2 linked regions of the Ramlibacter pinisoli genome follow. The protein of the gene in region 2 interacts with the protein of the main gene of each other region in a pairwise test. Links are inferred from orthologs where the notes say so. Each region holds a gene or a part of one and is shown on either strand. Other genes may lie near its edges. The genes, in order: recJ and GON04_RS25545.

What was found.
Region 1: the proteins of GON04_RS25545 (region 2) and recJ interact in binary tests that used the Escherichia coli proteins (3 or more experiments, as listed by UniProt). The link is inferred for Ramlibacter pinisoli from one-to-one orthologs.

What each region holds. Positions count from the first base shown.
Region 1 is NZ_WSEL01000009.1:1,931,010-1,946,064, reverse strand. The notes cover bases 4,010-7,009. They hold recJ (single-stranded-DNA-specific exonuclease RecJ), read right to left. Parts: upstream 6,365-7,009; coding sequence 4,655-6,364; downstream 4,010-4,654. Other genes in these bases: GON04_RS23625 (phosphoglycerate mutase), read right to left, coding at 6,361-7,009; GON04_RS23635 (hypothetical protein), read left to right, coding at 4,352-4,654; GON04_RS23640 (hypothetical protein), read left to right, coding at 4,010-4,217. Also shown: GON04_RS23665 (BMP family ABC transporter substrate-binding protein), read left to right, coding at 1-293; guaD (guanine deaminase), read left to right, coding at 299-1,576; dcd (dCTP deaminase), read left to right, coding at 1,619-2,185; GON04_RS23650 (substrate-binding domain-containing protein), read right to left, coding at 2,193-2,942; GON04_RS23645 (delta(1)-pyrroline-2-carboxylate reductase family protein), read right to left, coding at 2,939-3,847; more of GON04_RS23640, read left to right, coding at 3,945-4,009; more of GON04_RS23625, read right to left, coding at 7,010-7,314; GON04_RS23620 (lipoprotein-releasing ABC transporter permease subunit), read left to right, coding at 7,383-8,639; lipoprotein-releasing ABC transporter ATP-binding protein LolD, read left to right, coding at 8,632-9,312; GON04_RS23610 (VWA domain-containing protein), read right to left, coding at 9,563-10,603; GON04_RS23605 (DUF58 domain-containing protein), read right to left, coding at 10,616-11,602; GON04_RS23600 (AAA family ATPase), read right to left, coding at 11,583-12,590; GON04_RS23595 (S1C family serine protease), read right to left, coding at 12,641-13,642; GON04_RS23590 (TatD family hydrolase), read left to right, coding at 13,744-14,577; GON04_RS23585 (class I SAM-dependent methyltransferase), read left to right, coding at 14,600-15,055. UniProt on the Escherichia coli protein: Single-stranded-DNA-specific exonuclease.
Region 2 is NZ_WSEL01000011.1:72,685-88,228, forward strand. What follows is about bases 5,807-9,295. They hold GON04_RS25545 (DNA topoisomerase III), read right to left. Parts: upstream 8,986-9,295; coding sequence 6,007-8,985; downstream 5,807-6,006. Other genes in these bases: GON04_RS25540 (FCD domain-containing protein), read left to right, coding at 5,807-5,997; GON04_RS25550 (SET domain-containing protein), read left to right, coding at 9,065-9,295. Outside these bases: GON04_RS25510 (BMP family ABC transporter substrate-binding protein), read left to right, coding at 1-180; GON04_RS25515 (ABC transporter permease), read left to right, coding at 206-1,294; GON04_RS25520 (ABC transporter permease), read left to right, coding at 1,291-2,208; biuH (biuret amidohydrolase), read left to right, coding at 2,264-2,971; GON04_RS25530 (ABC transporter ATP-binding protein), read left to right, coding at 3,010-4,581; GON04_RS25535 (cysteine hydrolase family protein), read left to right, coding at 4,578-5,252; more of GON04_RS25540, read left to right, coding at 5,263-5,806; more of GON04_RS25550, read left to right, coding at 9,296-9,541; GON04_RS25555 (biotin--[acetyl-CoA-carboxylase] ligase), read left to right, coding at 9,552-10,319; GON04_RS25560 (SPOR domain-containing protein), read left to right, coding at 10,335-10,979; GON04_RS25565 (glutathione S-transferase family protein), read left to right, coding at 10,999-11,658; GON04_RS25570 (sensor histidine kinase), read right to left, coding at 11,646-13,118; GON04_RS25575 (response regulator), read right to left, coding at 13,195-13,869; GON04_RS25580 (MarR family winged helix-turn-helix transcriptional regulator), read right to left, coding at 13,947-14,435; recombinase RecA, read left to right, coding at 14,583-15,544.

The sequences.
Region 1 (15,055 bases), on a different replicon or contig from region 2:
GCCGCGCGCGCGAGGTCCTGGACGGCACCTGGAAGCCGGGCAACGTCTGGGGCGGCATCCGCGAGGGCATGGTGCGTGTCGAGCACTTCGGCCCCAAGGTCCCCAGGGCGGTGCAGGACGAGGTGCTGGCGCGCCAGCGCGACATCGCCGCCGGCCGGCTGCAGCCGTTCGCCGGTCCCCTGGCCGACAACACCGGCCGCACCGTCGTGGCGCGCGGCGCCGCCCTGACCGACCCGCAGATCCTCGCCATGGACTTCCTGGTGGCGGGCGTGCTGGGCAAGGTCGGACAATAGGCGGCATGCAAGCCTTCCGCGCCGCCCTGCTGCGATTCGCCGAGGACGGCTCGGCCCTCTACGACGCCGACGGCTTCCTGCTGGTCGGCCCCGGTGCAGACGGGCGGCCGGTGGTGCGCGCGGCCGGGGCCTGGCAGGCGCTGGCCGCCAGCTACCCGGGCGTGCCGGTGGAGCACCTGCCGCACCGCATCCTGGCGCCGGGGTTCATCGACCTGCACGTGCACTTCCCGCAGACGGACGTCATCGGCTCGCCGGCCGAGGGCCTGCTGCCCTGGCTGGAGAAGTACACCTTCCCGCACGAGGCGCGCTTTTCCGATCCGGCCTACGCACACGGCGTCGCCACCGTCTTCCTCGACGAGCTGCTGCGCCACGGCGTGACCACGCCGCTGACCTTCGCCACCTCGCACCCGGCGTCGGTCGACGCCCTGATGGCGCAGGCGCAGCAGCGGGGCATGCGCCTCATCGCCGGCAAGGTGCTGCAGGACCGGCACTCGCCCGACGGGGTGCGCGACGAGACCGAGCAGTCCCTGCGCGACACCGAGGACCTGATCCGGCGCTGGCACGGCCGGGACAGGCTGGGCTATGCCATCACGCCGCGCTTCGCGCCGAGCTGCACCGACGCGCAGCTGCGCGGCGCCGGTGACCTCGCCGCGCGCTACCCCGATGTCTGGATCCAGTCGCACGTGGCCGAGAACCGCGACGAGATCCGCTGGGCGCGCGAGCTGTTCCCCGATGCGCGCAGCTACCTGGCGGTCTACGACGGCTTCGGCCTGATGCGCGAGCGCGCGATCTACGCCCACTGCATCCATTTCGACGACGACGACCGGCTCCTGATGCGCAGCACCGGCGCCGCGGCGGCGGTCAGCCCGACCAGCAACCTGTTCCTGGGCAGCGGCTTCTTCGACTACGCCGGTGCGCGCCGGGTGGGCTTTCGCTACGGGCTGGCCAGCGACGTCGGCGGCGGCACCAGCTTCAGCCCGTTCCACACCATGCTGGCCGCCTACTACGTCGGCCGCGAAGGGCAGACCAAGCCGGGCGTGAGCCTGTCGCCGCAGCACCTGTGGTGGCAGCACACGGCGGGCGCCGCCCAGGCCCTCGGGCTGGAGGGCGTGATCGGCAACCTGCAGCCGGGCTGCGAGGCCGACTTCCTGGTGCTGGACCCGCATGCCACCCCGCTGCTGGCGCGCAAGACGGCGCATGCGCGCGACCTCGACGAACTGCTGTTCTCGCTCATCGTGCTGGGCGACGACCGCGTGGTCGAGCGGGTCCACCTGGCCCGGTGAGCCCGGCGGCCCCACCTACAATCGAGCCCAGGAGCGGGCGACATGACGATCAAGAGCGACAAGTGGATCCGGCGGATGGCCGAGCAGCACGGCCTCATCGAGCCGTTCGAGCCCGGGCAGATCCGCCAGGTGAACGGCCAGCGCGTCATCAGCTACGGCACCTCGAGCTACGGCTACGACATCCGCTGCGCGCCCGAGTTCAAGGTCTTCACCAACATCCACAGCACCGTGGTCGACCCGAAGAACTTCGACGAGAAGAGCTTCGTCGACTTCCACGACGACGTCTGCATAATCCCGCCCAACAGCTTCGCCCTCGCGCGCACGCTGGAGTACTTCCGCATCCCGCGCAACGTGCTGACCATCTGCCTGGGCAAGAGCACCTACGCGCGCTGCGGGATCATCGTCAACGTCACGCCGTTCGAGCCCGAGTGGGAAGGCTACGTGACGCTGGAGTTCTCCAACACCACGCCGCTGCCGGCCAAGATCTACGCCGGCGAGGGCTGCGCGCAGGTGCTGTTCTTCGAGAGCGACGAGACCTGCGAGACCAGCTACAAGGACCGCGGCGGCAAGTACCAGGGCCAGCGCGGCGTCACGCTGCCCAAGGCCTGAGCGCGCCTCAGCGCCCGAAGCCGCTGGCGCGGAACGCCTCGATGCCGGCCGGGCTGGCGATGAAGGCCAGCCACTGGCGCACCGCCGGCGTGTCGGCCACTGCCGCGGCCGCATAGCCGGTGCCCTGCCCGTGCGGCGGCGGCAGGGGCCCCGCGTAGCGCACGCCCGGGTGCTGCACGATCTCGCTCGACTGGCTGATGCCCAGCGCATAGCGGCCCTGGCCCACCGCCTCCACCACGTCGACGCCGAACGGCAGCACCGTGAGCCGGCCGCGCAGCGGCTCGCGCAGTTCCAGCGCGTCGAGCACCTTGGCGAAATGGGTGCCGGCGGTGGCGCCGCGGGCCGGGTCGGCGTAGGCGATCGACGGCGCGGCCAGCAGGGCCTCGCGCAGCGCCTGTGCGCTCGACAGGTCGGGCAGCGGCGCGCTGCGCGGGACGGCGATGCCGACCTGGACACGGCCGATCGCCTGTGGCGCCAGCGCGGCCAGCTTGCCGGCCTCGCGCAGCTGCGCGAGCGCGGCGTCGCTGAGCACCGCCACGTCGACCGGCTCGCCGCGCGCGACCCGGTCGCGTTGCGCGCCCACGGTGTCGTAGCTGGCCAGCACGCGGTGCCCGCTGGCGCGCTCGAAGGCCGGGGCCAGCGTCTCGATGGCCTGCTTGGCGGCGCCGGCCGCGGCCACGCGCACCTCGTCGGCGAGCACGGCCAGCGGCAGCAGGGCGGCCAGCAGGGCAAGGAAGGGGCGGATCAGGGCGGTCATGGTTCCTCTCGCAAGGCGCAGCGCGCGGCGGCCAGGTCCCAGCCGGCCCAGCCGCAACTCTTGAACAGCACCGGGCCGGGCCGCGTCGCGTGGCCGAGCACGATGTCCCGCAGGGTCGGAAAGCCGGCCGGGTCGAGCCCGGCCTGCAGCAGGTCCCCCGCCTCGTGCACGGCATCCGGCGTGTCGAGCACGACCGTGCCCTGCGCGGCCAGTGCCCGGCACAGCGCCGGGGCCAGCTCGACCATGCGGGGCGTGAAGGCGCCGACGGCGGCGATGAAGGCATCGGGCCGGCAGGGCCCGTTCAGCACCACCTGGCTGGCCGGCGTGGCGGTGACCACGAGCGGGCAGGTCGCCAGCGCCGCGTCGGCATCGTCGACGACCTCGACGCGCAGCCCCAGGCCGCGCGCGCGGCCGGCCAGCGCCTGCGCGCTGGCGCGGGTGCGCGAGACGATTCGCAGCTCCCGCACGCCGAGTCCGGCGGTGAACGCTTCGACATGGGCCTGGGCCTGTGCCCCGGCGCCCACGACCAGCAGCGGCCCCGCGGGCTGCGGCGCCAGGCGCCGCGCCGCCAGCAGCGACACCGCCGCCGTGCGCCGCGCCGTCACCGTCGGCCCGTCCAGCACCAGCTGCCGCACACCGGTGGCGGCGTCGAAGACGACCACGTCGCCCTGGATGGCCGGGCGCGCCGTGCCGGCATTGGCCGGCGTGAAGGTGATGAGCTTGGTGATCGCCAGCCGGCCGTCGAGCGCCGGCATGACGAACAGGCTGCCACCGCCGGGCAGGGGCTGGACCAGGCGGGCCGGCACCTGGACCGTCGCGTCGCCCAACAGCCGCTCGATCTCATCGGCAAGCAGGCTGAACGGCAGGCGGTCGGCGGTGGCGGCAGCGTCGAGCAGGGCGGGCATGGCTGGCTGGATTCTGTCCTACGGGCAGTCGCGGGCGGCGGGCAGCGTTTGCCGTGGCCGGGCTCCTAGCATGGGGAGAACCCCCTAGGAGATCACCGTGTTGTCCCGTGTGCTCGACCCCAGTACCGGCCTCGTGCGCGACCGCGCCGTCTGGCTGGTGCTCGCCGCCCTGATCGTCACCCAGTTGCTCGCGTTCTTCCTGTTGTGCACGCAGCAGGTGCGCCGGGCCGAGGAGCGTCGCGCCGCCGCCGGTGTCCAGCCGATGAGCGTGGAATGCCAGCACGCCAGCCGGGTGCCGGGCTGCCGGCCGCAGGCGCACCCGCCGACCACGGCGCAGGCCGAATCGGAGTCGACCATCGCCGCGCGCTGACGATGGGCACCACTTCGGCGACGCCCGTGTTGAGCTAGCGTCCGACAGGGGCAGGGACCGGCCACCGACGGTGGAGGCACGTAGCAGCACCTATCGTGAGTGCACAGGACCAGTAGTCGTCCAGGGAGTGCACCATGACATTCGCCCACCATGCCGAAGCGGTGACCGCCGATGCCGGCGCATCGCTGGATTCCTCCGACGACTTCGACCTGCCGCTCGTGACCACGCACTACTGCCCCACCGAGCTGCTGGGAACCTTCACGCTGCTGATGGCCGGTCACGCACGCTGCGTGAGCGCGGCCATGATGCTGGGCGATCGCGAATACGCGATGTGGCAGCTGGCCCGGGCCCAGACCCTGTCGGACCCGGCGCTGCGGCAGGTGGCGCTGCGCCTGTTCGCCTACTTCGACGAACCGGCCTGCCGCGCACCGGCCTGACTAGCCCTCGACGCCCTCGATCAGGAAGCGCACCCGCCGCACGCCCTGCCACTCGTCGGCATCCAGCCGGTAGGCGATGCGTGCGCGCGCCGGCAGCGGCTCGGTGTGGCCGAACCACATGCCGTCGACCGCCTGGCCCTGGTGGCGCAGCTTCAGCGCCAGGTGCTTCTCGCCCACCAGCCGCTGCGACACCACCTCCACTTCCTCGCTGAACACGGGCGGGGCGAAGCCCTGCCCCCAGACCTGCTCGTGCAGGCGGTCGACCAGTTCCGGCCGCCGGTACTCGGGTGCGAGTGGACCGTCGGTGTGCAGCCGGCGCAGCAGCGTGGCGGCATCCAGCCACTCCTGCGCCACCTGCGCCATGGCCTGCTCGAAGGTGTCGAGGTGCTCCTCGCCGATGGTGCAGCCGGCGGCCATGGCGTGGCCGCCGAACCGCTGCAGCACGCCGGGGTGGCGCTTGGCCACCAGGTCGAGCGCATCGCGCAGGTGGAAGCCCGGGATCGAGCGGCCCGAACCTTTCAGCTCGTGTTCCTTGCCGGGCGCCTGGCTTGCCGCGAACACGAAGGTGGGCCGGTGGAAGCGGTCCTTCAGGCGCGAGGCCACGATGCCCACCACGCCCTCGTGGAAGTCGGGATCGAACACGACCAGCGCCGGCGGCGCCTCCTCGCCATCCTCGAACAGGGATTCGGCGATCTCCAGCGCGGCCTCGCGCATCTCGCCCTCGATGTCCTTGCGCTCGCGGTTGATGCCGTCCAGCGTGGTGGCCAGTTCGGCGGCGCGGGCCGCATCGTCGGTGAGCAGGCACTCGATGCCCAGGCGCATGTCGGCCAGCCGGCCGGCGGCGTTGATGCGAGGCCCGAGGGCGAAGCCGAAGTCGAAGGTGGTGGCGACGTCGGCCTTGCGGCCGGCGGCGGCGAACAGGGCGGCCAGCCCGCAGGGCAGGGCGCCGGCCCGGATGCGCTTGAGGCCCTGGGCCACCAGGCGGCGGTTGTTGGCGTCGAGCTTGACCACGTCGGCCACCGTGCCCAGCGCCACCAGCGGCAGCAGGGCGTCGAGCTTGGGCTGGGTGTCGGCGCTGAACACGCCGCGCTGCCGCAGTTCGGCGCGCAACGCCAGCAGCACGTAGAACATCACGCCGACACCGGCGATGGACTTGCTCTCGAAGCCGCAGTCCGGCTGGTTGGGATTGACGATGACGGCGGCGTCGGGCAGCTGCGGGCCGGGCAGGTGGTGGTCAGTGACGATCACCTGCAGCCCCAGCGCATTGGCGGCCGCCACGCCGTCGACGCTGGCGATGCCGTTGTCGACCGTGACCAGCACGTCGGCGCCGCTGGCCTTGACGCGCTGCGCGATCGAGGGGGTCAGCCCGTAGCCGTCGACCACGCGGTCGGGCACCAGGTAGTCGACGTTCGTCGCGCCCAGCAGGCGCAGCCCGCGCAGGCCGACCGCGCAGGCGGTGGCGCCGTCGCAGTCGTAGTCGGCCACGATGCACAGCCGCCGGCCGGCGGCCATGGCGTCGGCGAGCAGCACGGCGGCGGCGGCCGCGCCGCGCAGCGTGGCCGGCGCCAGCAGGCGCGCCAGGCCGTCGTCGAGCTCGTCCTTGGCGCAGACGCCGCGGGCGGCATACAGGCGGGCCAGCAGGGGATGGATGCCGGCCTGCTCGAGCGCCCAGGCGGCACGCGGCGGAACGTCGCGGGGAATGATCTTCATAGGTCCTTCAGGAAGTCGGCCGGGCGCGGGCGCGACCAGAGGCGGGCCAGCCGCCGGCCCAGGCCGGTGCGACCGCTGCGCCAGGTGCGCGCGCGGCGCTCGCCGCACAGGGTGAGCGCCACCGGCCGGCCGGCGTCCAGCGCGCGCTGCAGCTGCTCGCCGGCGCTGGCATCGAGTTGCTGCCAGTTCGTCGTCCAGGTGTCCCAGTCCTGCAGCAGCGCGGCTTCGTGCAGCTCGGTGGCGACCTGCAGTCCGGCCGGACGCACCGGGGGTGGCGCGGTGGGCAGGGCGCCGGCGCCGCTGGCCCAGAACGAATTGACCGGCAGCCGGCCGGCCTGCACGCGGGCCTCGTTGACGGGGTGCGTGTACAGCAGCATCTGCATCTCCTGCTGCAGCCGGCGCAGTGGCCGGGCGGCGTCGCCGTTCGGCATCCAGGGGTCGAGAACGCGACCTACCACGCGGTCCAGCGAGGCCAGGGCCAGCTGCCCGAACAGCGGGCCCGAGGCCAGCCAGCGCGTGGGCGCGGCGTAGGCGAGCGACAGGCCGTCCTGCTCGAAATAGGGCTGCATGGCGGCCAGCAGGGCCTGCGATTCGGCGGCCTCCAGGGCCAGCTCCTGCGGGTGGTGCATGGCGGCGTGGCCCGTGCCCAGGCGCCAGTGGCAGGGCGTGATCCAGGCCCAGGCCGCCGGGCCGGGGTCGGTGCCGGCCTGGCGCAGGTCCCAGGCCGCCCACGGCAGGCGGCCGTCGTCGCCGGCCAGCCCGCATTCGCGCGCCAGCGCGCGCTCGTGCGGCATGGACAGCGCCTGCTCGCCGGTGTCCTCGGTCTCGGCCGGCGCCAGCTGCGCGAGCAGGTGCCCGATGCGCGGCAGCGACAGCGTGGCCAGTGCCTGCCGGCAGCCCTCGCCGTCGCACGCGGCGAAGGGAATCAACAAGTGGGCACCGTCCGACATGGCCGGGATTGTCGTGGATGCCACAATGCCGCCCAGAACAAAAGCGGGCGAACCGCGACAATCGTCCCATGCGTGTTCCCTACGAGCTCGCGCTGGGCTGGCGTTACACCCGGGCCGGACGCGCCACCCGCCGCGACGGCTTCATCTCCTTCATCTCCGGTGTGTCCATGCTCGGCATCGCGCTGGGCGTGGCCGCGCTCATCATCGTGTTGTCGGTGATGAACGGGTTCCAGAAGGAGGTGCGCGACCGCATGCTGGCGGTGGTGTCGCACGTCGAGGTGTACGGCCCCGGTGGCGGCGTGCTGCCCGACCTGGAACGCACGGTGCGCGAGGCGCGCGCGAATCCCGAGGTGGTGGGTGCCGCCCCCTTCATCGCCGCGCAGGCGCTGGTGGCGCGCGGCGAGGACATGCGCGGCGCCCTGGTGCGCGGCATCGATCCGCTGCTGGAGCCGCAGGTCACCGACCTCGGCCAGGCGGTGCAGGCCGGCACCCTGGCCAGGCTGGTGCCGGGTGGGTTCGGCGTGGTGCTGGGCGCGGAGCTGGCGCGCAACCTGGGCGTGCGCGCCGGCGATCCGGTCACCCTGGTCGCGCCGGGCGGCCAAGTCACCCCGGCCGGCATCGTGCCGCGCCTGAAGCAGATGACGGTGGTGGGCACCTTCGACTCGGGCCACTACGAATACGACAGCGGGCTGGTGCTGGTGCACCTGGACGACGCCGCCCGTCTCTTCCGGCTCGAGGGGCCGACTGGCGTGCGGCTCAAGCTCAAGGACCTGAACCGCGCGCGCGACGTCGCGGCCGAGCTCGCCACCAGCCTCACCGGGCCGGTGTCGGTGCGCGACTGGACGCGCCAGAACCGCACCTGGTTCGCGGCCGTGCAGCTCGAGAAACGCATGATGTTCATCATCCTGACGCTGATCGTGGCCGTGGCCGCCTTCAACCTGGTGAGCACGCTGGTGATGACGGTGACCGACAAGCGCGCCGACATCGCCATCCTGCGCACGCTGGGCGCCAGCCCGCGCAGCATCATGGGCATCTTCGTCGTGCAGGGCGCCGCGGTCGGGGTCATCGGCACGCTGGCCGGCCTGCTGCTCGGGCTGGGGATCGCCTTCAACATCGACGTCATCGTGCCGGCGCTCGAGCGGCTGTTCCACGCCAGCTTCCTGCCGCGCGACATCTACCTGATCAGCCGCATGCCCAGCGACCCCCAGCGCGGCGACATCCTGCCGGTCGCCGTCATCTCGCTGGTGCTGGCGTTCGCCGCCACCCTCTACCCGAGCTGGCGCGCCAGCCGCGTCAACCCGGCCGAGGCCCTGCGCTATGAGTGACGACGCCCCGATGCTGCAGGCGCGCGGCCTGGCCAAGCGCTTTTCCGAGGGTGGCCTGGACGTCGAGGTGCTGCGGGGCATCGACCTCGACGTGCATCCGGGCGAGACGCTGGCCATCGTCGGCGCCTCGGGCTCCGGCAAGAGCACCCTGCTGCACCTGCTGGGCGGGCTGGATGCGCCCACCGGCGGCGAAGTCCGCCTGGCCGGCCAGCTGCTGGCGTCGCTCGATCCGGCCACGCAGGGCGCGCTGCGCAACAAGCACCTGGGCTTCGTCTACCAGTTCCACCACCTGCTGCCGGAGTTCAGCGCGCTGGACAACGTCGCCATGCCGCTGCGCATCCGGCGCCTTGCGCGCGAAGAGTACGAGCAGGTGGCCCGCGCGGCCCTCGAATCGGTGGGGCTGGGCCACCGCCTCGCCCACCGGCCGGCCGAGCTGTCCGGCGGTGAGCGTCAGCGGGTGGCCATCGCGCGGGCGCTGGTGACCAGGCCGGCGTGCGTGCTGGCCGACGAGCCCACCGGCAACCTCGACCGCACCACGGCCGACACGGTGTTCGAGCTGGTGCTGCAGCTCGCGCGCGACCAGGGCACGGCGTTCGTGCTGGTGACCCACGACGAGCAACTGGCCGCCCGTTGCGGGCGCCAACTGCGGCTCACGTCAGGGCGCCTGGGTTAGCACTGCATGCGGGGGCTGGTCCGCTCCCTCTTCCGCTCGGAGGAGAGGGCTGGAGTGCGGGGGATCCCGAAATCGGAGCAACCGGTTTTTTGACGCGAACGCGTTAGAGGCGGGTGCAGCTGCGCCTGACGACAGAGCGCCTGGGTTGCCAATGCATGCGAGGGCTGACCGCTCCCTCTCCCCCTCGGGGGAGAGGGCTGGGGTGAGGGGGTTCCTGAAGCCGGAGCAACCGGTTCTTTGACGCGTTGCGTCAAAGAATCCGGTTGAACCAGAGCAGCGACAGGGCCGCGGCCAGCACCGACAGCCCGGCGGCAGCCAGCGCCAGCAGGCCGGAGATCTCGGTTTCCTTCTTCTCGACCGTTAGCTTGGAGCTGAGCGCGTCGTAGACCTTCTTCAGGTCCTGCGCGGTGCCGGCGTAGAAGTACTCGGCATTGGTCTTGGTGGCCACCGCCTTGAGCGTCTCCTCGTCCAGGCGCACGCGCATCGACCAGCCCTCGAAGCCGATGGTCTCGCCATCCACCGTGCCGATGCCCACCGTGTAGACGCGCACGCCGCGGTCGGCCGCCATCTTGGCCGCCTCCAGCGGATCGACGCCGGTGGTGCGCTGGCCGTCGGTGAGCATGATGATCGCGGCCGAGGTGTACGAGCCCGGCGCGACGGGTGTCCACTCCTTCTTCTCCTTCTTCTGGTCGTCGATGGAGAAGCCGCGCGCGCGGTCGCGGCCGCCCTGCAGGGCCGCCAGCTCGATGCCCTGGTCGGGGAAGATGGTGGCCAGCGAGATGACGATGGCGTTGCCGGTGGCGGTGGCGCGCTGCAGCTGGAAGCGGTCGATCGCGGTGACCAGGTCTTCCCGGCTGAGGGTGGGCAGCTGGGCCACCTGGGCCGAGCCGGCGAACGCCACGATGCCCACCTTCACGTGCCGCGGCAGCTCCTTCAGGAACGACTTGGCCGCCGTCTGCGCGGCCTCCAGGCGGCTGGGCAGGACGTCGGTCGCGCGCATGCTGCCCGAGACGTCCATCGCCAGGATGATGGTCTGCTGCTGCGAGGGCAGGGTGACCACCGCCGTCGGCCGTGCCGCCGCCACCAGCATGGCGGCCACGGCCAGCAGGAACAGAGCCGGCGGGATGTGCCTGCGCACGCTCTGGCCGGCGCCCATCGCCTCCTTGACGATGGACAGCGAGGCGTAGCGCACCGCCAGCTTCTTCTTGCGGCGCAGCAGCCAGGCGTAGAGCAGCACCAGCAGCGGCACGGCAAGCAGCGTCCACAGGAACTCGGGCCAGAGGAATTGCATGGAAGGATGTCCTTAGGCGGCGTGTTGCAGGTGTGCCGGCAGGCTGCCCGACGACAGGCGGGAGCGGCGCTTGCGCATCTCGGTGAAGCGGACCATGGCCTCGACCAGGTCGGCGTCGGTGGACAGCTCGAGCGTGTCGACGCCGGCCTGCGCCAGGCCCTGGCGCAGCTCGGCCTCGCGCTCGGCGGCGATGCGGGCGAAGCGCTTGCGAAAGCCCGGGTCGTGCGTATCGACCAGCACCTGCTCGCCAGTCTCGGCGTCGCGCAGCGTGAGCAGGCCGAGGTCGGGCAGCTGCAGCTCGAGCGGATCGAGCACCCGCACCGCCACCACCTCGTGCCGCTGGGCCAGCAGGCCGAGCGAGCGCTCCCAGCCCGGTTCGCTGATGAAGTCGGAAACGACGAACAGGGTGGAGCGGCGCCGGATGAGGCTGGCGGCCGAATCGAGCAGCACGCGCAGGTTGGTCTGGCCCGCCGCGACGCTGAGCGGCCGGTGCTGGATGGCGTGCAGCACGTGCAGCACGTGGCGGCGGCCGCCGCGGGTGGGGATGACGGTGTCGACCCCGCTGCCGTACAGCATGGCGCCGACGCGGTTGCCGTGCCGGGTGAGCATGCGCGCCAGCACCGCCACGAACTCGGCCGACACGTTGCGCTTGCGCTGCTCGCCGGAGCCGAAGTCGACCGAGGGGCTGAGATCCAGCAGGAACCAGGCCGCCATCTCGCGGTCTTCCGTGAACACCCGCACGTGCGGCACGTTCTGGCGCGCGGTGACGTTCCAGTCGATGTGGCGGACGTCGTCGTGGTGCTGGTACTCGCGCAGGTCCGCCAGGTCGAGGCCGGAGCCGCGCATCAGCGTGCGGTAGTCGCCCTGCAGCAGGCCATCGAGGCGGCGGATGACCGTCCACTCGAGGCGCCGCAGCACATGCTCGGCGCCAGGCGCCGGCGTCGCCGACACCGGCGGGGCGGCCTCGGGAGGAGCGCTCCTACGCAGCCAGTTTCTCATGCTCGAGCGGCCGCGGCGGGGCGGGGATCTTGCCCATGATCTGCCCGATGACGGCGTCGCCGCTGAGGCCCTCGGACAGTGCTTCGTAGGACAGCACCAGGCGGTGCCGCAGCACGTCGGGCACCAGGTCGGACATGTCCTCGGGCAGCGCATAGGTGCGCCCGCGCAGCATGGCGAGCGCACGCGCGCCCTCGACCAGGTTGATGGTGGCCCGCGGGCTGGCGCCGAAGGTGATGAACTTGCCCAGGTCCTTCATGCCGTGCTTGTCGGGCGTGCGCGTGGCCGAGACCAGCCGCACGGCGTACTGCACCAGCGAGGGATCGACATAGACGCGCCGGCATTCCTGCTGCAGCGCGGCCAGCTGCTCGGTGGTGGCGACCGGCATGACGTCGACCGCCGGGCCGGTGACGCGCTCGACGATGACGTACTCCTCCTCGTCGGTCGGGTAGTCGACCAGCACCTTCATCATGAAGCGGTCGACCTGCGCCTCCGGCAGCGGGTAGGTGCCCTCGGTCTCGATCGGGTTCTGGGTGGCCATCACCAGGAAGGGATTGGGCACCTTGTGGGTCTGCCCGGCGATGGTGACCTGGCGTTCCTGCATCACTTCCAGCAGCGCGCTCTGCACCTTGGCGGGCGCGCGGTTGATCTCGTCGGCCAGCAGCAGGTTGGCGAACACCGGGCCCAGCGAAGTGGAGAAGTCGCCGGTCTTCTGGTTGTAGATGCGCGTGCCCACCAGGTCGGCCGGCACCAGGTCGGGGGTGAACTGGATGCGCTTGAATTGGCCGCGCACGGTGCTGGCCAGGGTCTTGACCGTCAGCGTCTTGGCGAGCCCGGGCACGCCCTCGACCAGCAGGTGGCCCTGCGCGAGCATGGCCACCATGACGCGTTCGAGGAAGCGGTCCTGGCCGACGACCACCCGCTTGACCTCGTAGAGGATCTGCTCCATGAGCTTGGCGGTGGCGCTGTCCTGGCGGGCGGTCTGTTCCATGCAGTTCAACTTTCTCGATGGTCGATGGTCGAAGGACGGATGGGCTGGGGTCAGAACGGCGGCAGGCCGGCGGCCGAGGCGGCGTTCTCGATCGGGACGGCAAATCCGATGCCCAGGAAGGTGCGCGCGGGCGTCGGGTTGAGGATGGCGGTGACGATGCCCACCACCTCGCCGTCCATGGTGACCAGCGGACCGCCCGAATTGCCGGGGTTGGCCGCCGCGTCGAACTGGATGAGGTTGTTCATCTCCTGCTTGCCCTCGGGCGAGCGGAACGAGCGCTTCAGGCCCGACACCACGCCGCCCGAGACCGATGGGCCGATGCCGAACGGGAACCCGACCGCGATCACCTTGTCGCCCGGGGCCAGGTCGCTCGTGGAGCGCATGGTGGCCGCGATCATGTCGTCGGGGATCTTGTGCGCCTGCAGCACCGCCAGGTCGTTCTCGGGCTGCACCCCGGTGATGCTGGCGGACGACTCGAGGCCGTCGGAGAAGGTGACCTTCACGGCGTCGGCGCCCGACACCACGTGCAGGTTGGTCAGGATGATGCCCTTGTCGACGATGACCACGCCGGTGCCGACGCCGGCTTCCACCAGGTCGTCGCCGGGCGGGGCATCGGGCTCGGTGGCCTTGGCCGGGCCCAGCGGCTTGGGCTTGGCGCCGCCATGGCCGAGCTTGACCGCGGGATCCTCCTTGAGCCGGGTCTTCTTGATGTAGCTGACCACGCGCACCACGGCGGGCCGGATGTTCTCGGCCGCCTTGGCGTACTCGGACGGCAGCACCTGCGTCTCGAGCGTCTTGAGCACCGCGGCGTTGATGTCCTTCTGCGTCAGCCGGCGCTGGGTGGGCTGCAGCAGCACGCTGGTGGCCAGCAGGGCACCCAGGAGGGCGATGGCGGCCCAGAGCATGGCCGGACTGGCAGCGGCGCGGCGCCAGCGGCCCTTGCGGGCGGGAGTGGGGGTGGACGGAGCCGCATCGGGGGCGGGCTGCGCGGCGGCGGGAGCCTGCTGCGCAGGAGCCGGACGGCTGGAGCTGTAGAGAGCTGGCCTGCGCATCGGAACACCTTCCTGGGGAGAAAGGCGGTGCAGCACCGCCTGCGAGCAAACGGTAGCACGGTTTGCCGCGGCCTGCACGCCCGTTGCGGCATCATCGCCCCATGCCCGAGTTCGTGGACACGCACTGCCATCTGGATGCGCCCGAGTTCGCGGCCGATCGCATGGATGTGCGCCGGCGCGCAACCGCCGCCGGCGTCCGCCACTGCGTGCTGCCGGCAGTCGACGCCGACAGCTTCGAGGCCGTCCGCGCCCTCGCGCACACGCATGGCGACAGCTACGCGCTCGGCATCCATCCGCTGCGCACGCCGGCGGCGCGCGAGAGCGACCTGGCGCTCCTGGATCGCCGCCTGGCCGAGCTTGCCGACGACCCCGCGCTGGTGGCCGTGGGCGAGATCGGCCTGGACCTGTTCGTCGCCGGCCTGGATCCCGAGCGGCAGGACAGCTTCCTGCGCGAGCAGCTGCGCATCGCCCGCCGCCACGGGCTGCCGGTCATCCTGCACGTGCGGCGCTCGGCCGACCGCCTGCTGAAGCACCTGCGCGAGCTGCCCGTCACCGGCATCGCGCACGCCTTCAACGGCAGCGAGCAGCAGGCGCGCGCCTTCGTCGAGCTGGGCTTCAAGCTGGGCTTCGGCGGCGCGGTGACACACGAGCGCGCTCTGCAGCTGCGGCGGCTGGCCGCGGGGCTGCCGCTGTCGGCGCTGGTGCTGGAAACCGATGCGCCCGACATCCCGCCCAACTGGCTCTACCGCACGGCCGCGCAACGCGCCGGCGGCGAGCCGCAGGGCCGTAACGAGCCGGGTCAGCTGCCAGCCATCGCAGCCGTGGTCGCGGGCCTGCGCGGCCTCCCGCTCGACGAGCTGGCCGATGCGACCACCGCCAACGCGGTGCAGGCCCTGCCGCGGCTGGGCGCGCGGTTGCGCGGCCGGGGCAGCTGAGGCGCCGCCGATAATCGGCCGCGTGACCACGACCGAGCCCCTGCCCGAAGTCAATTTCTCCGACCACGGCGACATCCGCTACCTGCACCTGGGCACGGAATGGGTGCAGGGCTCGATGCGGCTCGACGACCCGTTCGCCATCCACCTCGAGTACGTGCAGCGCATGATGGCCTGGCTGCTGTTCGTCGATCCGGCCAGCGTGGCGCGGCGGCACGCCATGCAGCTGGGCCTGGGTGCGGCGTCGCTGACCAAGTTCTGCCACCGTGCGCTGCGCATGCGCACCACCGCCATCGAGCTCAATCCGCAGGTGATCGCGGCCTGCCGGCTGTGGTTCAAGCTGCCGCGCGACGACAGCCGGCTGTCGGTCGTGCTGGGCGACGCCGCCGAGGTGGCGGCGCACGCCCACTGGCGCGGCCAGGTCGACGCGCTCCAGGTCGACCTGTACGACCACGAAGCGGCCGCCCCCGTCCTCGACAGC
Region 2 (15,544 bases):
AAGAAGCAGGCCGACGGCATCAAGGCGCAGATGCTGGCCGGCAAGTTCGACATCTTCCAGGGCGGCCTGAAGGACAACAAGGGCGCGGTCGTCATCCCGCCCGGCAAGTCGCTGGTGCAGACCGACCTCGAGCTGGAGAAGATGAACTACCTGGTGGAAGGCGTGGTCGGTTCGCTCTGACGCCGCCACCCCCGGAGCGCCCGCCATGCTGCGCAACCTGCTGCTCCCGGTCGCCGCCGTCGGCGCGGCCCTGCTGCTGTTCGGCGTGTTCGTCGCCGGCCAGGGCGCCAGTCCGGTGGAGGTCTGGGCCACCCTGTTCAAGGGCGCCTTCGGCAGCGGCTTCGCCTGGCAGAACACGCTGCAGCGCGCCGCGCCGCTGATGCTCACCGCGCTGTGCGTGGCGCTGCCGGCCCGCGCCGGCCTGGTGGTGATCGGCGGCGAGGGCGCACTGGTGCTCGGCGGGCTGGCCTGCGCCGGGCTGGCGCCGGCGCTCGCCGGGGCCGGCCTGGCCGGCACCGTGCTGGTCTGCCTGGCCGGCGCCGCCGCCGGTGCCGCCTGGGTCGCGCTGGCCGGCTGGCTGCGCCAGTGGCGCGGCATCAACGAGACCATCAGCAGCCTGCTGCTGGCCTACGTGGCGATCGGCCTGTTCAAGCACCTGGTCGAGGGTCCGCTGCGCGACCCCGCCAGCCTGAATAAGCCGTCGACGCCGGCACTGGCCGAGGGCCTGCGCATCGGCGGCATCGCCGGCTCCGACGTGCACTGGGGGCTGGCGCTGGGGGTGGCGGCCTGCGTCGCCGCGGCGCTCTGGCTGCGCTGGACGCCGTCGGGCTTCTCGGTGCGGGTCGTGGGCGGCAACCTGCGCGCGGCCCAGCTGGTCGGGCTGCCGGCCACACGGCTGATCCTGCTGGCCTGCGCCCTGGGCGGCGCCGCCGCCGGTCTGGCCGGCGCGGTCGAGGTGGCGGCGGTGCACACGGCGGCCAACGCCTCGCTGATCGCCGGCTACGGCTACGCCGGCATCCTGGTCGCCTTCATGGCCCGCCAGCACCCGCTGGCCATCGTCCCGGTGGCCATCCTGTTCGGCGGCTTCGGCGCCGCCGGCAGCCTGCTGCAGCGCCGCCTGGGCCTGCCCGATGCGTCGGTGCTGGTGCTGCAGGGCATGGCCTTCGTCCTGATCCTGGCCAGCGAGGCGGTGCGCGACACCGACTGGCGGCGCTTCTTCGCCTGGCTGTTCGGCATCGTGCCGCCGCCGCAGCAGCAGCTGCCGGCCCGCTCCGCCCCGGAGACCACGCCATGACCGCCGACCAGCTGCTCACGCTGGTGGTGGCGGTGCTCGGCGGCGCGCTGCGGGTCGGCGCCCCCTTCCTGTTCGTCAGCCTGGGCGAGTGCCTGACCGAGAAGTCGGGCCGCATCAACCTGGGCCTGGAGGGGGTGCTGGTGCTGTCCGCCATGGCGGCCTTCGGCGGCGCCTACGCCAGCGGCTCGCCCTGGATCGGGGTGGCGGCCGGCATGCTGGCCGGCGGCCTGCTGGCCTCGCTGCACGGCGTGCTGTGCTCGCTGCCGCGCGTGAACGACGTCGCCACCGGCATCGCGCTGATGCTGCTGGGCACCGGGCTGGCGTTCGACCTCGGCAAGCCGCTGATCCAGCCGCAGGCGCCGCAGCTGCCGGCGCTCGCGCTCGGCGGCTGGAGCGCGTCGCCGGCGGTGCAGGCGGCGCTGCAGCTCAATCCGCTGCTGCCGCTGGGCGTGCTGCTGGCGCTGGCGCTGGGCTGGCTGCTGCGCGCCACCCGCATCGGGCTGCTGGTGCGCATGGCCGGCGACTCGGCCGACGCCACCCGCGCGCTCGGCTACTCGGTGGCCGGCCTGCGCATCGGCGCCACCACCGCCGGCGGCATGGTGGCCGGCCTCGGCGGCGCCTGCCTCACCCTGTTCTACCCGGGCAGCTGGAACGAGGGCATCTCCAGTGGCCAGGGCCTGATCGCGGTGGCCCTGGTCATCTTCGCCCGCTGGAGCCCGTTGCGCTGCGTCGGCGCCGCGCTGCTGTTCGGCGGCGCCGGTGCGCTCGGCCCGGCGCTGCAGTCGGTCGGCATCGGCTGGGGCTACCACCTGTTCAACGTCGTGCCCTACCTGCTCACGCTGGCCATCCTGGTGGCCAGTTGCCGCCCCGGACGGCTGGCGGCGGGCAGCCCGGGCGAACTGTCGGCGCGGTGACGGCCATGCACGGACCCGGCGCAACCGGCTGCGCGAGGCAGCCGAAGGAGAGCCCATGAAGACCACCCACGTGCGCGCCCAGCCCTATGCCTGGCCCTGGAACGGCGACCTGCGGCCGGCCAACACCGCCCTGCTGGTGATCGACATGCAGACCGACTTCTGCGGCCGCGGCGGCTACGTCGACAGCATGGGCTACGACATAGCGCTCACGCGGGCGCCGATCGCGCCGCTGCAGCGCCTGATGGCGGCGCTGCGCGAGGCCGGCTACCCGGTGCTGCACACGCGCGAGGGGCACCGGCCCGACCTGTCCGACCTGCCGGCCAACAAGCGCTGGCGCAGCCGGCAGATCGGCACCGCCGGCATCGGCATCGGCGACCCCGGCCCCTGCGGCCGCATCCTGGTGCGCGGCGAGCCGGGCTGGGAGATCATCCCGGAACTGGCGCCGCTGCCGGGCGAGGTGGTGGTCGACAAGCCCGGCAAGGGCGCGTTCTGCGCCACCGACCTGGAGCTGGTCCTGCGCACCCGCGGCATCGACAACCTGCTGCTGGCCGGCATCACCACCGACGTCTGCGTCCACACCACCATGCGCGAGGCCAACGACCGCGGCTTCGAGTGCCTGCTGCTGTCCGACTGCAGCGCCGCCACCGACCGCGGCAACCACGAGGCGGCGCTGAAGATGATCGCCATGCAGGGCGGCGTGTTCGGCGCCCATGCGCCGTCCGGCGCGGTGCTCGAGGCGCTGGCGTCGGGAGGCCAGCAGTGAACGCGCGGCCCGGCGCGCTGCCGGCGGCAGAGGGCGCCATGGCGCTGGAGACCTATGCGCTGACCAAGCGCTTCGGCGCCTTCACCGCCCTCGACGGCGTGTCGCTGCGGGCCGCGCCCGGCACCGTGCACGCCCTGCTGGGCGAGAACGGGGCCGGCAAGAGCACCCTGGTCAAGTGCATCGCCGGCTTCCACCGCGCCGAGGCCGGCAGCATCGTGGTCGACGGCCGCGAGCAGGACATCGCCAACCCGGTGGCCGCCCGCAGCCTGGGCATCGGCATGGTCTACCAGCACTTCACGCTGGCCCCGGGCATGACCGTGGCCGAGAACCTGCTGCTGGCCGGCGGCCGCACGCCGGCGCTGATCGACTGGACGGCGCAGCGCGCCCAGCTGCAGGCCTTCCTGGCCACCACGCCGTTCCGGCTCGACCTCGACGCCACGCCGTCCACGCTGGCGGCGGGCGAGAAGCAGAAGCTGGAGCTGCTCAAGCAGCTGTACCTGCGGCCGCGGCTGCTGATCCTGGACGAGCCAACCTCGGTGCTGACCCCGCAGGAGGCCGACGAGGTGCTCGGCCACGTGCGCGAGTTCGCCCGCGCCGGCCGCTGCACGGTGCTGCTGATCACGCACAAGTTCCGCGAGGTGACCGCCTACGCCGACGACGTGACGGTGCTGCGCCGCGGCCGCCAGGTGCACCACGGCGCGGTCGCCGCCACCACCCCGGCCCGGCTGGCGCAGGCCATGGTGGGCGACAGCGGCGCCGCCGCGGGGGAGGCGAAGGCGGCGTTGCCGGGTGACGACGCCAACCACGCCGGCGTGGCGGGGGCGCCGGCGCTGGTGGTGCGGGGCCTGCAGGTGCTGGGCGACCGCGGCACGCTGGCGGTGCAGGGCCTGGAACTGACGGTGCACGCCGGCGAGATCCTGGGCGTGGCCGGCGTCAGCGGCAACGGCCAGCGCGAGCTGGTGGAGGCGCTGGTCGGCCAGCGGCCGCGCGCCGGCGGCAGCGTGCAGGTGGGCGGCCAGCCGTACGGCGCCAGCCGGGCCGAGAACCACCGGCTGCGGGTGCGCAGCCTGCCCGAGGAGCCGCTGCGCAACGCCTGCGTCGGCGCGCTCAGCGTGGCCGAGAACATGGCGCTGCGCGACTTCGACCGTCCCCCGCTGGCCCGCCGCGGCCTGCTGCGGCCGCCGGCCTGGCGGGCCCGGGCGCGCGAGTGGATCGGCGCCTACGGCGTCAAGACGCGCGGCGAGGACGCGCCCATCGCCAGCCTGTCGGGCGGCAACGTGCAGCGGGCGGTGCTGGCGCGCGAGCTGGCCGGCGACATCGCGGTGCTGGTGGCGGCCAACCCGGTGTTCGGGCTCGACTTCGCCGCCGTCGCCGAGATCCATGCCCGCCTGCGCGGCGTGCGCGCGCACGGCGGCGCGGTGCTGCTGATCAGCGAGGACCTCGACGAGCTGCTGGCGCTGGCCGACCGCATCGTGGTGATGAGCGAGGGCCGCATCGTGCACGAGACCGCCGCCGCCGGTGCCGAGCGCCACGTGCTGGGCGCGCACATGGGCGGCGGCCACCAGCACGCGCCGGCCGGCGCGCCCCGGTCCGAGGAGGCACCCGCATGAGCATCACGCTGGCGCGCGCGCAGCCGTTCGCGTTCCGCTTCGACCTGGCGCACGCCGCCCTGGTCATCATCGACATGCAGCGCGACTTCATCGAGCCGGGCGGCTTCGGCCAGACGCTGGGCAACGACGTGCGCCGGCTCGAGGCCATCGTCCCGGCCTGCCGGGCGGTGCTGGCGGCCTGGCGCCAGGCCGGCGCGCTGGTGGTGCACACGCGCGAGGCCCACCGGCCCGACCTGTCCGACTGCCCGCCGGCCAAGCGCGGGCGCGGCGCGCCGACACTGCGCATCGGCGACCCCGGGCCGATGGGCCGCATCCTGGTGGCCGGCGAGCCGGGCAACCAGATCATCCCGGCGCTGGCGCCGCTGGCCGGCGAGGTGGTGCTCGACAAGCCCGGCAAGGGCGCGTTCTACGCCACGCCGCTGCAGGCGCTGCTGCACGAGCGCGGCATCAGCCACCTGCTGTTCATGGGCGTGACCACCGAGGTCTGCGTCCAGACCAGCATGCGCGAGGCCAACGACCGCGGCTACGACGCGCTGCTGCTGGAGGACTGCACCGAGAGCTACTTCCCGGCCTTCAAGGCCGCCACGCTGGAGATGATCCGGGCCCAGGGTGCCATCGTCGGCTGGACGGCGCCCAGCGCCGCGCTGCTGGCCGAGCTGGCGCGCTGCTAGAGTGCCGCCGGTGCAGACCGCCGCCCCTTCGCCCGCCCGTGCGCCGCGCGCGCCGGCGGCGCCTGCGCACCGCTCGCGCGCCGACGCGGTGTACGACCAGCTCAAGCACGACATCTCCGAGTTCAAGCTGGTGCCGGGCGACCGCTTCACCGAGAACGAGCTGTGCGAGCGCCTGCTGGTGTCGCGCACGCCGGTGCGCCAGGCCCTGTTCCGGCTCCAGCAGGAAGGCTACGTCGAGGTGCTGTTCCGCAGCGGCTGGCGCGTGCTGCCATTCGACTTCGCGCAGTTCGAGCAGCTGTACGACCTGCGCATGGTGCTGGAGACGGCCGCGGTGCAGCGCCTGTGCGCCGGCGGCGAGCGGGTCGACCGCGCCCTGCTCGAGCAGCTCAACGCCGTCTGGCTGGTGCCGGCGGCCGCGCGCAGCACCGACGCCACGCAAGTCGCGCAGTGGGACGAGCAGTTTCACTGCGCCCTGGTGGCGGCGGCCGGCAATGGCGAGATGGCGCGCGTGCACCGCGAGGTGACCGACCGCATCCGCATCATCCGCCGGCTCGACTTCACCAAGCCGGCCCGGATGGAAGCCACCTACGAGGAGCACGGCAAGATCCTGCGCGCGGTGCAGCGCAAGCGCGGCGACCAGGCGGCGCTGCTGCTGCGCGCCCACATCGAGACCAGCCAGGCCGAGGTGCGCAAGATCACGCTGCACCAGGTGCACCTGGCGCGGCGCGGCGTGCCGACCCGCTGAGGCCGGCGCTCAGTCGCTGCTCAGGTGCTTGCCGACGATGCCGGCGAGCTCGAACATCGTCACCTGCGGCTTGCCGAACACCGCCTGCAGCTTGGCATCGGCGTTGATCGCGCGCTTGTCGGTCGCATCCTGCAGGCCGTTGGCCTTGATGTAGTCCCACAGTTTCTTGATCACCTCGGTGCGCGCCACCGGCTCGGCGCCCACCACCGCCGCCAGTTCGGCGCTCGGGCGCAGGCCGGGGCCGGTCTTGCGCGGCGCCTTGGGCGCGGCCGCCTTCTTGGCCGCCGGTGCCTTCCTGGCCGGCGCCGCCTTCGCGCCGGCCGCGGCCTTGGCCGCCTTGGCGGCCGGCGCGAACTTCGCCGCCGGCTCGCGTGCGGTCTTGCCGGGCGCGCCCTTGCGCGGCGGGAACTTGCTGGTGCGCGGCTCGAACTCGAAGTTCACCTTGCCGGCCTCGGCGTCCCAGGCCAGGAAGGCCTTGAACGGGCGCCGGGTGCGCATCGACACGAACTTGTCCAGCAGGTCGGTCTTGCCGCTGGCCAGCAGCTTGTGCATCTGCTCGCGCTCGACCGGCTGCTGCAGGATGATCTGGCCCGACTTGAAGTCGCAGCTGGGCGTGGGCTGGTCCGGCGTCGGCACCGACTTCTCGCAGACGTAGTTCTTGCCCCACTCGAACACGCGGGCGCCGCACTTCGGGCAGGGCCCGAGCGACTCCTGGCCCGAGAAGTCGATCAGCTCGCCGGTCTCGGCCGGGTCGGCCTCGTCGCCGAAGTCGAATTCCAGCTTCCAGTTGCGCTCTTCCTCGCTGAACTTCAGCGTGATCTCGGCGGTGAACGGCCAGCCGGCCTTGGAGCGGAAGCCCTCCAGCGGGCCGATGCGCTTGTCGCGCAGGAACTGCTCGACCTCGTGCAGCTCGAACGCGCGGCCGGCCGGGATCTTGGTGAACGAGAAGCCGCAGGCGTCGCTGCCGCTGCCGCTGCGGCCGGTGCAGGTGTAGCGGCGGTAGTTCTCCTTGACCACGCCGCCGCAGTTCGGGCACGGGGTGGCCAAGGTCGCGTAGTCGCCCGGCACCGTGTCGCGGTCGTATTCCTTGGCCTTCTTGACGATGCGCTCGGTCATCTCTGCGATCTCGCGCATGAAGGCGTCGCGCGAGAGCTTGCCGTGCTCCATCTGGGCCAGCTTGTATTCCCATTCGCCGGTCAGCTCGGGCTTGGACAGCTCCTCGACGCCCAGGCCGCGCAGCAGCGTCATGAGCTGGAACGCCTTGGCGGTCGGGATCAGCTCGCGGCCGTCGCGCAGCATGTACTTCTCGCCGATCAGGCCTTCGATGATGGAGGCGCGGGTGGCCGGCGTGCCCAGGCCCTTCTCCTGCATGGCCTCGCGCAGCTCGTCGTCCTCGACCAGCTTGCCGGCCCCTTCCATCGCGCCCAGCAGCGTGGCTTCCGAATAGCGCGCCGGCGGCCGGGTCTTGAGTCCCTTGGCCTCGACCACGTCGGCGCGCACCAGCTCGCCCGGCTTGACCGGCAGCAGCGTCTTGCCGTTCTCGTCGCCCTCCTGCTCGGCCTCCTTGCCCCAGATGGCCAGCCAGCCGGGCTTGACCAGCACCTTGCCGTCGGTGCGGAAGCTGTGGCCGGCTGCCTGCGTGATGCGGGTCGTGACCTGGAACTCGGCGCTCGGGAAGAACACCGACAGGAAGCGGCGCACCACCAGGTCGTACAGGCGCTGCTCGGCGTCGGACAGCCCGCTGGGCGCCTGCAGGGTCGGGATGATGGCGAAGTGGTCGCTGACCTTGGCGTTGTCGAACACGCGCTTGGTCGGCTTGACGTAGCCGTCGTCCAGCGCCTGCTGCGCGTACGGCGCCAGGTGCTTCATGCCGCTGGAGGCCAGCATGCCCATGGTCTGCTTGACGGTGGCCAGGTAGTCCTCGGGCAGGGCGCGCGAATCGGTCCGCGGGTAGGTCAGCGCCTTGTGCCGCTCGTACAGCGACTGCGCCAGCGCCAGCGTGGTCTTGGCCGAGAAGCCGAAGCGGCCGTTGGCCTCGCGCTGCAGCGAGGTGAGGTCGAACAGCAGCGGCGAGGCCTGGGTGGTCGGCTTGGATTCCTCGGTGACGCTGGCGGACTGGCCGCGCACCGCGTCGGCGATGGCCTGCGCCTCCTTCAGCGACCAGAGCCGGTCGGCCTTGAGCTCGGCGTCCTCGGGGTTCTTCTTCCACCGGGTGTCGAACCACTTGCCCGGGTACTCGCCGGCCTCGGCCCCGAAGGTGGCGTGCACCTCCCAGTAGTCGCGGCTGATGAACTTGCGGATCTGCTCCTCGCGCTCGACCACCACCGCCAGCGTCGGCGTCTGCACCCGGCCGACGGTGGTCAGGAAGAAGCCGCCGTCGCGCGAGTTGAAGGCGGTCATGGCGCGGGTGCCGTTGATGCCCACCAGCCAGTCGGCCTCCGAGCGCGAGCGCGCGGCCGAGGCCAGGCCTTCCATCTGGCGGTCGGTGCGCAGCTGGTCGAAGCCGTCGCGGATGGCCTGCGGCGTCATCGACTGCAGCCACAGGCGGCGCACCGGCTTGCGGGCGGCGGCCGACTTGCGCGCCGGCGCCGGCTCCTCGTCGAGGTTGCCGAAGGCGTACTGCTCGATCAGGCGGAAGATCAGCTCGCCCTCGCGCCCGGCGTCGCAGGCGTTCACCAGCTCGGTGACGTCCTTGCGCTTGGCCAGCCGGACCACCGCGTTCAGGCGCGTCTTGGTCTTGTCGACCGGCTTGAGGTCGAAGTACGGCGGGATGACGGGCAGGTGGGCGAAGCTCCACTTGCCGCGCTTGACGTCGAACTGCTCCGGCGCCTGGATCTCCACCAGGTGACCCACCGCGCTGGTGACGACGTACTTCTCGTTCTCGAAGTACTCGTCGTGCTTGTCGAACTTGCCGACCGCGGGCGTGAGCGCCCGCACGATGTCCTGTGCGACCGAAGGCTTCTCGGCGATGACCAGTGTTTTGCTCATGTCCCTACAATCTCGGCTCTCTCACGCGCGCGGATGCGCACGCGTACGTGTGCACAACCAACTTATCAGAGTTTTTCGAATGCCAGCAAAAGCAGGGCAGGATGGTGGACGGAAAATCCAGACCCGCAAGTCGGGCATCCACGGCAAAGGGGTCTTCGCCCTCCAGGACATTGCCGAGGGCGAGACCATCATCGAGTACGTGGGCGAGATCATCTCCTGGGCCGAGGCCCAGCGGCGCCACCCGCACGATCCGGCCGATCCGAACCACACCTTCTACTTCCACGTCGACGAGGACCGGGTCATCGACGCGCTGTACGGGGGCAACTCCTCGCGCTGGATCAACCACTCCTGCGATCCCAACTGCGAGGCCGATGAGGACGAGGGGCGCGTCTTCATCAAGGCGCTGCGCAACATCCGGGCCGGCGAGGAACTCAACTACGACTACGGCCTGATCATCGACGAGCGGTACACCAAGAAGCTCAAGGCCGAGTACCCCTGCTGGTGCGGCGCCAAGGGCTGCCGCGGCACCCTGCTGGCGCCCAAGCGGCGCCGCTGAGGCCGGATCGATGCGCTGGCCGTCCGAAGCCGTGTGGGAGCAGGTGGTGGCACAGCTGCCCGGCTTCACGGTCGAGGTGCTGCCGGAGATCGATTCCTCCAACTCCGAGCTGATGCGCCGGGCCCGCGCCGGCCAGCTCGACCCCGTGCTGCTGGTGGCCGAGCGCCAGAGCGCCGGCCGCGGCCGGCTCGGGCGCGCCTGGCAGGCCCGGCCGGGCGACTCGCTGACCTTCTCGTTCGGCCGCCTGCTGGCGCCGCAGGACTGGTCGGGACTGTCGCTGGCGGTGGGCGTCGCGCTGGCGGGCGCGCTGCACCCGGACCTGCGGCTCAAGTGGCCCAACGACCTCTGGCTGGGCGAGCGCAAGCTGGCCGGCATCCTGGTCGAGACGGCCGCCGCGCCGGCGCCGACGCCGGCGCCGGCCCAGGGCCGCTACGCCGTCGTCGGCGTGGGCATCAACCTGGCCGTGCCGGCGGCCGACGGGCTGTCGACCGCGCCGGCCGGCCTGCGCGAGCTGCTGCCGGGCATCGAGGCCGGGGACGCCCTGCTGCGGGTCGCCGGTGCGCTGGCGAGCGCGCTGGCCGCCTTCGAGGCCGGCGGCTTCGCCCCCTTCCAGGCCCGCTTCCAGGCCCTCGACCTGCTGGCCGGACGGCCGCTGCAGCTGTCGGACGGCACCAGCGGCAGCGGCGCCGGCGTGCGCGGCGACGGCGCCCTGCTGGTGCAGACGGCAGGCGGCACGGTGGCGGTCACCAGCGCCGAGGTCAGCGTCCGCCCGGCCTGATCCCCGCCCCGCCCCATGCTCCGCCTCGTCGCCCTGCTGCTCGTCCTGGCCAACGGCGTCTACTACGCCTGGTCGCAGGGCCTGCTGCTGCCCTGGGGCTGGGCGCCGGCGCAGCAGGAGGAGCCCTACCGGTTGGCCCAGCAGATCCGGCCGGAGGCGGTGCGCGTCCTGCCGGCCGACGAGGCGCGCCGGCTGGAGGCCGGGCCCCGGCCGCCCGAGTGCCTGCAGGCCGGCCCCTTCGAGGACAAGGCGGTCGAGCCGCTGCGCCAGCTGCTGGCCGGCTGGCCCGCCGGCAGCTGGTCGCTGGCGCCGGTGACCGAGCCGGGGCGCTGGATCGTCTACATGGGCAAGTACGCCGACGCCGACCATGTCGGCCGCAAGAAGGGCGAGCTGCGCCAGATCGGCGTCGCCTTCGAGCCGCTGTCCAACCCGGCGCTCGAGCCCGGGCTGTCGCTGGGCGGCTTCGCCAGCCAGGCCGATGCCGATGCCCAGCTGGAACGCCTGGCCACGCGCGGCGTGCGCACCGCCCGGGTGGTGCAGGAGCGGCCCGAGCTGCGCGGCCAGCGCCTGACCCTGCCGGCCGTCGACGACGGCCTGCGCGGCCGGCTGGACGACCTGAAGCCGGCGCTGGCCGGCGCCACCCTGCGGCCCTGCCGCTGACCCTGGACCCGGAGACACCATGACCCTCAAGCTCTACTTCGCGCCCGGCGCCTGCTCGTTCGTGCCGCACACGCTGCTGGAGGCCAGCGGCGCCGCCTTCGAGCCGGTGCTGGTGAAGCTGCACAAGGGCGAGCAGAACGCGCCCGAGTACCGGGCACTGAACCCGCACGGGCAGGTGCCGGTGCTGGTCGACGGCGACGCCGTCATCACCCAGATCCTGGCCATCGTCGGCTACCTGGACGCGAAGTTCCCGCAGCTGGGCCTGCTGCCGCAGGAGCCGCTGGCACGGGCCCGGGTGATGGAGACGCTGGCCTGGATGAACAACACGGTGCACCCGACGTTCACCCACGTCTTCATGCCGTTCAAGTACAGCGACAAGCCGGACGTGCAGGCCGAGCTCAAGGCCTACAACGCGCAGCTGTACCGGCCGCTGCTGCAGGAGATCGAGGCGCTGGTCCAGGCCGCGGTGGCGCAGGGCCGGCCGTTCCTGGGCGGCCCGCAGTTCGGCCCGCTCGATGCCTACGCCCTGACGCTGCTGCGCTGGGGCGGCTTCGCCGGCATCGACCCCAAGGGCTTCCCGGCCGCCTGGGCCCATGTGCAGAAGGTGGCGCAGCTGCCGCCGGTGGCGCGCGCCATCGCGCGCGAGCGGCTCCAGCTCGACCTGACTCAGGCCGGCTGAGCGAGCGCGTGCGGCACCTCGGCCGGGGCCACGGTGGCGAAGCGCACCACCACCAGGGTGCCGGGCGGCAGGTGGCCCGGCCGGGCGTCCTCCAGGCGCACCGCCGCCTCGTGCTGCTGGGCGATCTCCTGCACGATCGGCAGGCCCAGGCCGGAGCCGTCGACCGTGGTGTCCAGCGAGCGGTAGAACGGCTGGAACACCAGCTCGCGCTCGGCCTCGGGGATGCCGGGGCCGGAGTCCTCGACCTGCAGCAGCGCGATCCGGCCGATCGGGTCGGCCAGCACCCGCGCCGTGACCACGCCCGGGTGCTCGGCGCTGGACGGGGTGTAGTTGATCGCGTTGTCGACCAGGTTGCGCATCAGCTCCTTCAGCAGCGTCGGGTTGCCGGTGACCACCACCCCCGGCGCGCCCGGCAGCGCGCCCTCGTAGCCGAGGTCGACGCGGCGATCGAGCGCGCGCGGCAGCAGGTCCTGCACCACCTCGCGCGTGAGCAGGGCCAGGTCGCAGGGCTGGCGCGGCAGGGTCTTGCCGCTGGTCTCGGCGCGCGCCAGCGCCAGCAGCTGGTTGACGGTGTGGGTGGCCCGCATGCTGGAGCGGCCGATCTGCTTGAGCGACTGCTTCAGCTCCTCGGCGTTGGCGCCCTCGCGCTGGGCCAGGTCGGCCTGCATGCGCAGGCCGGCCAGCGGCGTCTTGAGCTGGTGGGCGGCATCGGCCAGGAAGCGCTTCTGGGTGGCGATCGAGTCCTTCAGCCGGGTCAGCAGGTCGTTGACCGACGACACCAGCGGCGCCACTTCCAGCGGCACCGCCTTGTCGTCCAGCGGGGACAGGTCGTCGGGCTTGCGCGCGCGGATGCGCTCCTCCAGCTGCGACAGCGGCTTGATGCCGCGCACCAGTGCCAGCCACACCAGCAGCACCGCCAGCGGCAGGATGACGAACTGCGGCAGCATCACGCCCTTGATGATCTCGGTGGCCAGCACCGAGCGCTTCTCGCGCGTCTCGGCCACCTGCACCAGCACCGGGGCGGCGCCTGGCAGGTCGGGCCGCACCCAGGTGTAGGCGATGCGCACGTCCAGCCCGCGCATCTCGTCGTCGCGCAGGCGTGTCTCGCCGGCCACCGGCCGCTCGTCGTCGGGCGGGGCCGGGAAGTCCTTCTCGCCGCTGAGCAGCTCGCCGCGGCCGCCACGCACCTGGTAGTAGACCTGGTCGGAATCGTCGGCGCGCAGCATCTCGCGCGCCGGCTGCGGCAGGTTGAACACCACCCGCTGGTTCTGCACCGTGACCAGCTGCGCCAGCGCCTGCACGTTGTATTCGAGCGCGCGGTCGAACGGCTTGCCGGCGATGCTCTGCGCCACCAGCCAGGTGAGCGCCAGGCTGATCGGCCACAGCAGCAGCAGCGGCGTGAGCATCCAGTCGAGGATCTCGCCGAACAGGGAACGCTGCTCGCGCTGGAAGATTTTCATGGGGTGGTCCGGCGGCGCGCGGTCGGCGGTGGGCGCGGGTCGGGGCGGTCCGGGCCGGACGGAGGGTGGGCGCCGCTCAACCCGCGATCTTCTCCAGGCAGTAGCCCAGCCCGCGGACGGTGGCGATGCGGATCGGGCCCTTCTCGATCTTCTTGCGCAGGCGGTGGATGTAGACCTCGATCGCGTTGTTGCTCACTTCCTCGCCCCACTCGCACAGGCGGTCGACCAGCTGGTCCTTGCTGACCAGGCGGCCGGCGCGCTGCAGCAGCACCTCCAGCAGCCCGAGCTCGCGTGCCGACAGCTCGACCATCTTGCCGTCGATGGTGGCGACCCGCCCGGCCTGGTCGTATACCAGCGGTCCGTGCTTGATGATGCTGCTGGTGCCACCCATGCCGCGCCGGGTGAGGGCGCGCACCCGCGCCTCCAGTTCCTGCAGCGAGAACGGCTTGGCCATGTAGTCGTCGGCGCCGTGGTCCAGGCCCTTGACGCGTTCCTCGACGCTGTCGGCGGCGGTCAGGATCAGCACCGGCAGCGAGGAGCCGCGGCCGCGCAGCTTGCGCAGCACCTCCAGCCCGTGCATGCGCGGCAGCCCGAGGTCGAGGATCAGCAGGTCGAACTCGTTGTTGGTCATGAGGGCGGCGTCGGCCTCGGTGCCGCTGCGCACGTGGTCGACCGCGGCCCCGGACGCGCGCAGCGTGCGCAGCAGGCCGTCGGCCAGCACCTGGTCGTCTTCGGCGATGAGGATGCGCATGCTGTCTCCTGTGGGGCCGTCGCGGGCGCGGCTTGCGGAAATTCTAGGCTGGGCCGCCGGCTGCGGACGGGGCCGGCTCAGGCCGCGGGGCCGGCATACGCCTCCAAGCCCAGGGCGACGACGGTGGCGACCTCGGGCCCGACCTCGGCCCGGAACTCGGCCTCGGCCTGGGCGACGGCGGCGCGGAAGGCCTGCAGCCAGGCCAGGCCGCTGGCGGTGAAGCGCACCTGGCGGGCGCGGGCGTCGCGCGGGTCGGGTTCGCGCACCACCAGGCCCCAGGCCTCGCACTGCGTGACCAGGTCGCCCATGGCCTGCTTGGTCATGCCGGCGCGCTCGGCCAGCTCGGTCAGGCGCGAGCCGTCGACCGACAGGTGGCGGGTGATGTGGACGTGGGCGGCGCCCACCTGGGCCCGGGCGGCGAGGTTGGACAGCGCCAGCGGCACCTGGACGTCGTGCGCCATCAGGTGCAGCACGCGCTCGTCGAAACGGCGCATGGCATGCCCCAGCAGCCGGCCCAGGTGGGTCTGGCGCCAGCGGTCGTCGGGGACGGATGCGGGCTCCTCCATGTGGGGGAAATGGTAAGGCAAACTGACGAAAAACTGCGTTTACTTTCCCGCTGCCGTCGCGTTAGAGTACTGGCCATGCATCCAGCCTGTGGTTCGAAACAGCTGGATCCGGCTAGCTAACCCATTGATCCACAAGGAGAAATTGCCATGGATGCCCAAGTCAAGGGAACGAAGGTCGCGGCGGCGGACAGCGAGAAGGCCAAGGCTCTGCAGGCCGCGCTGGCCCAGATCGAGAAGCAGTTCGGCAAGGGCACGATCATGCGCCTGGGCGAGGGCGAGAAGATCGAGGACATCCAGGTCGTCTCCACCGGCTCGCTGGGCCTGGACATCGCCCTGGGCGTCGGCGGCCTGCCGCGCGGCCGGGTCATCGAGATCTACGGCCCGGAATCGTCGGGCAAGACCACCCTCACCCTCCAGGTCATCGCCGAGATGCAGCGCCAGGCCGGCACCTGCGCCTTCGTCGATGCCGAGCACGCGCTGGACACCCAGTACGCGCAGAAGCTGGGCGTCAACCTGCAGGAGCTGCTGATCAGCCAGCCCGACACCGGCGAGCAGGCGCTGGAGATCGTCGACAGCCTGGTGCGCTCGGGCGCGGTCGACCTCATCGTCATCGACTCGGTGGCGGCGCTGGTGCCCAAGGCCGAGATCGAGGGCGAGATGGGCGACTCCCTGCCCGGCCTGCAGGCCCGCCTGATGAGCCAGGCGCTGCGCAAGCTCACCGCCACCATCAAGAAGACCAACTGCATGGTCATCTTCATCAACCAGATCCGCATGAAGATCGGCGTCATGTTCGGCAGCCCCGAGACCACCACCGGCGGCAACGCGCTGAAGTTCTACGCCTCGGTGCGGCTGGACATCCGCCGCACCGGCACCATCAAGAAGGGCGAGGAGGCGATCGGCAACGAGACCAAGGTCAAGGTGGTCAAGAACAAGGTCGCGCCCCCGTTCAAGACGGCCGAATTCGACATCCTGTTCGGCGAGGGCATCAGCCGCGAGGGCGAGATCATCGACATGGGCGTCACCGCCCGCATCCTGGAGAAGTCGGGCGCCTGGTACGCTTACCAGGGCGAGAAGATCGGCCAGGGCCGCGACAACGCACGCGAGTTCCT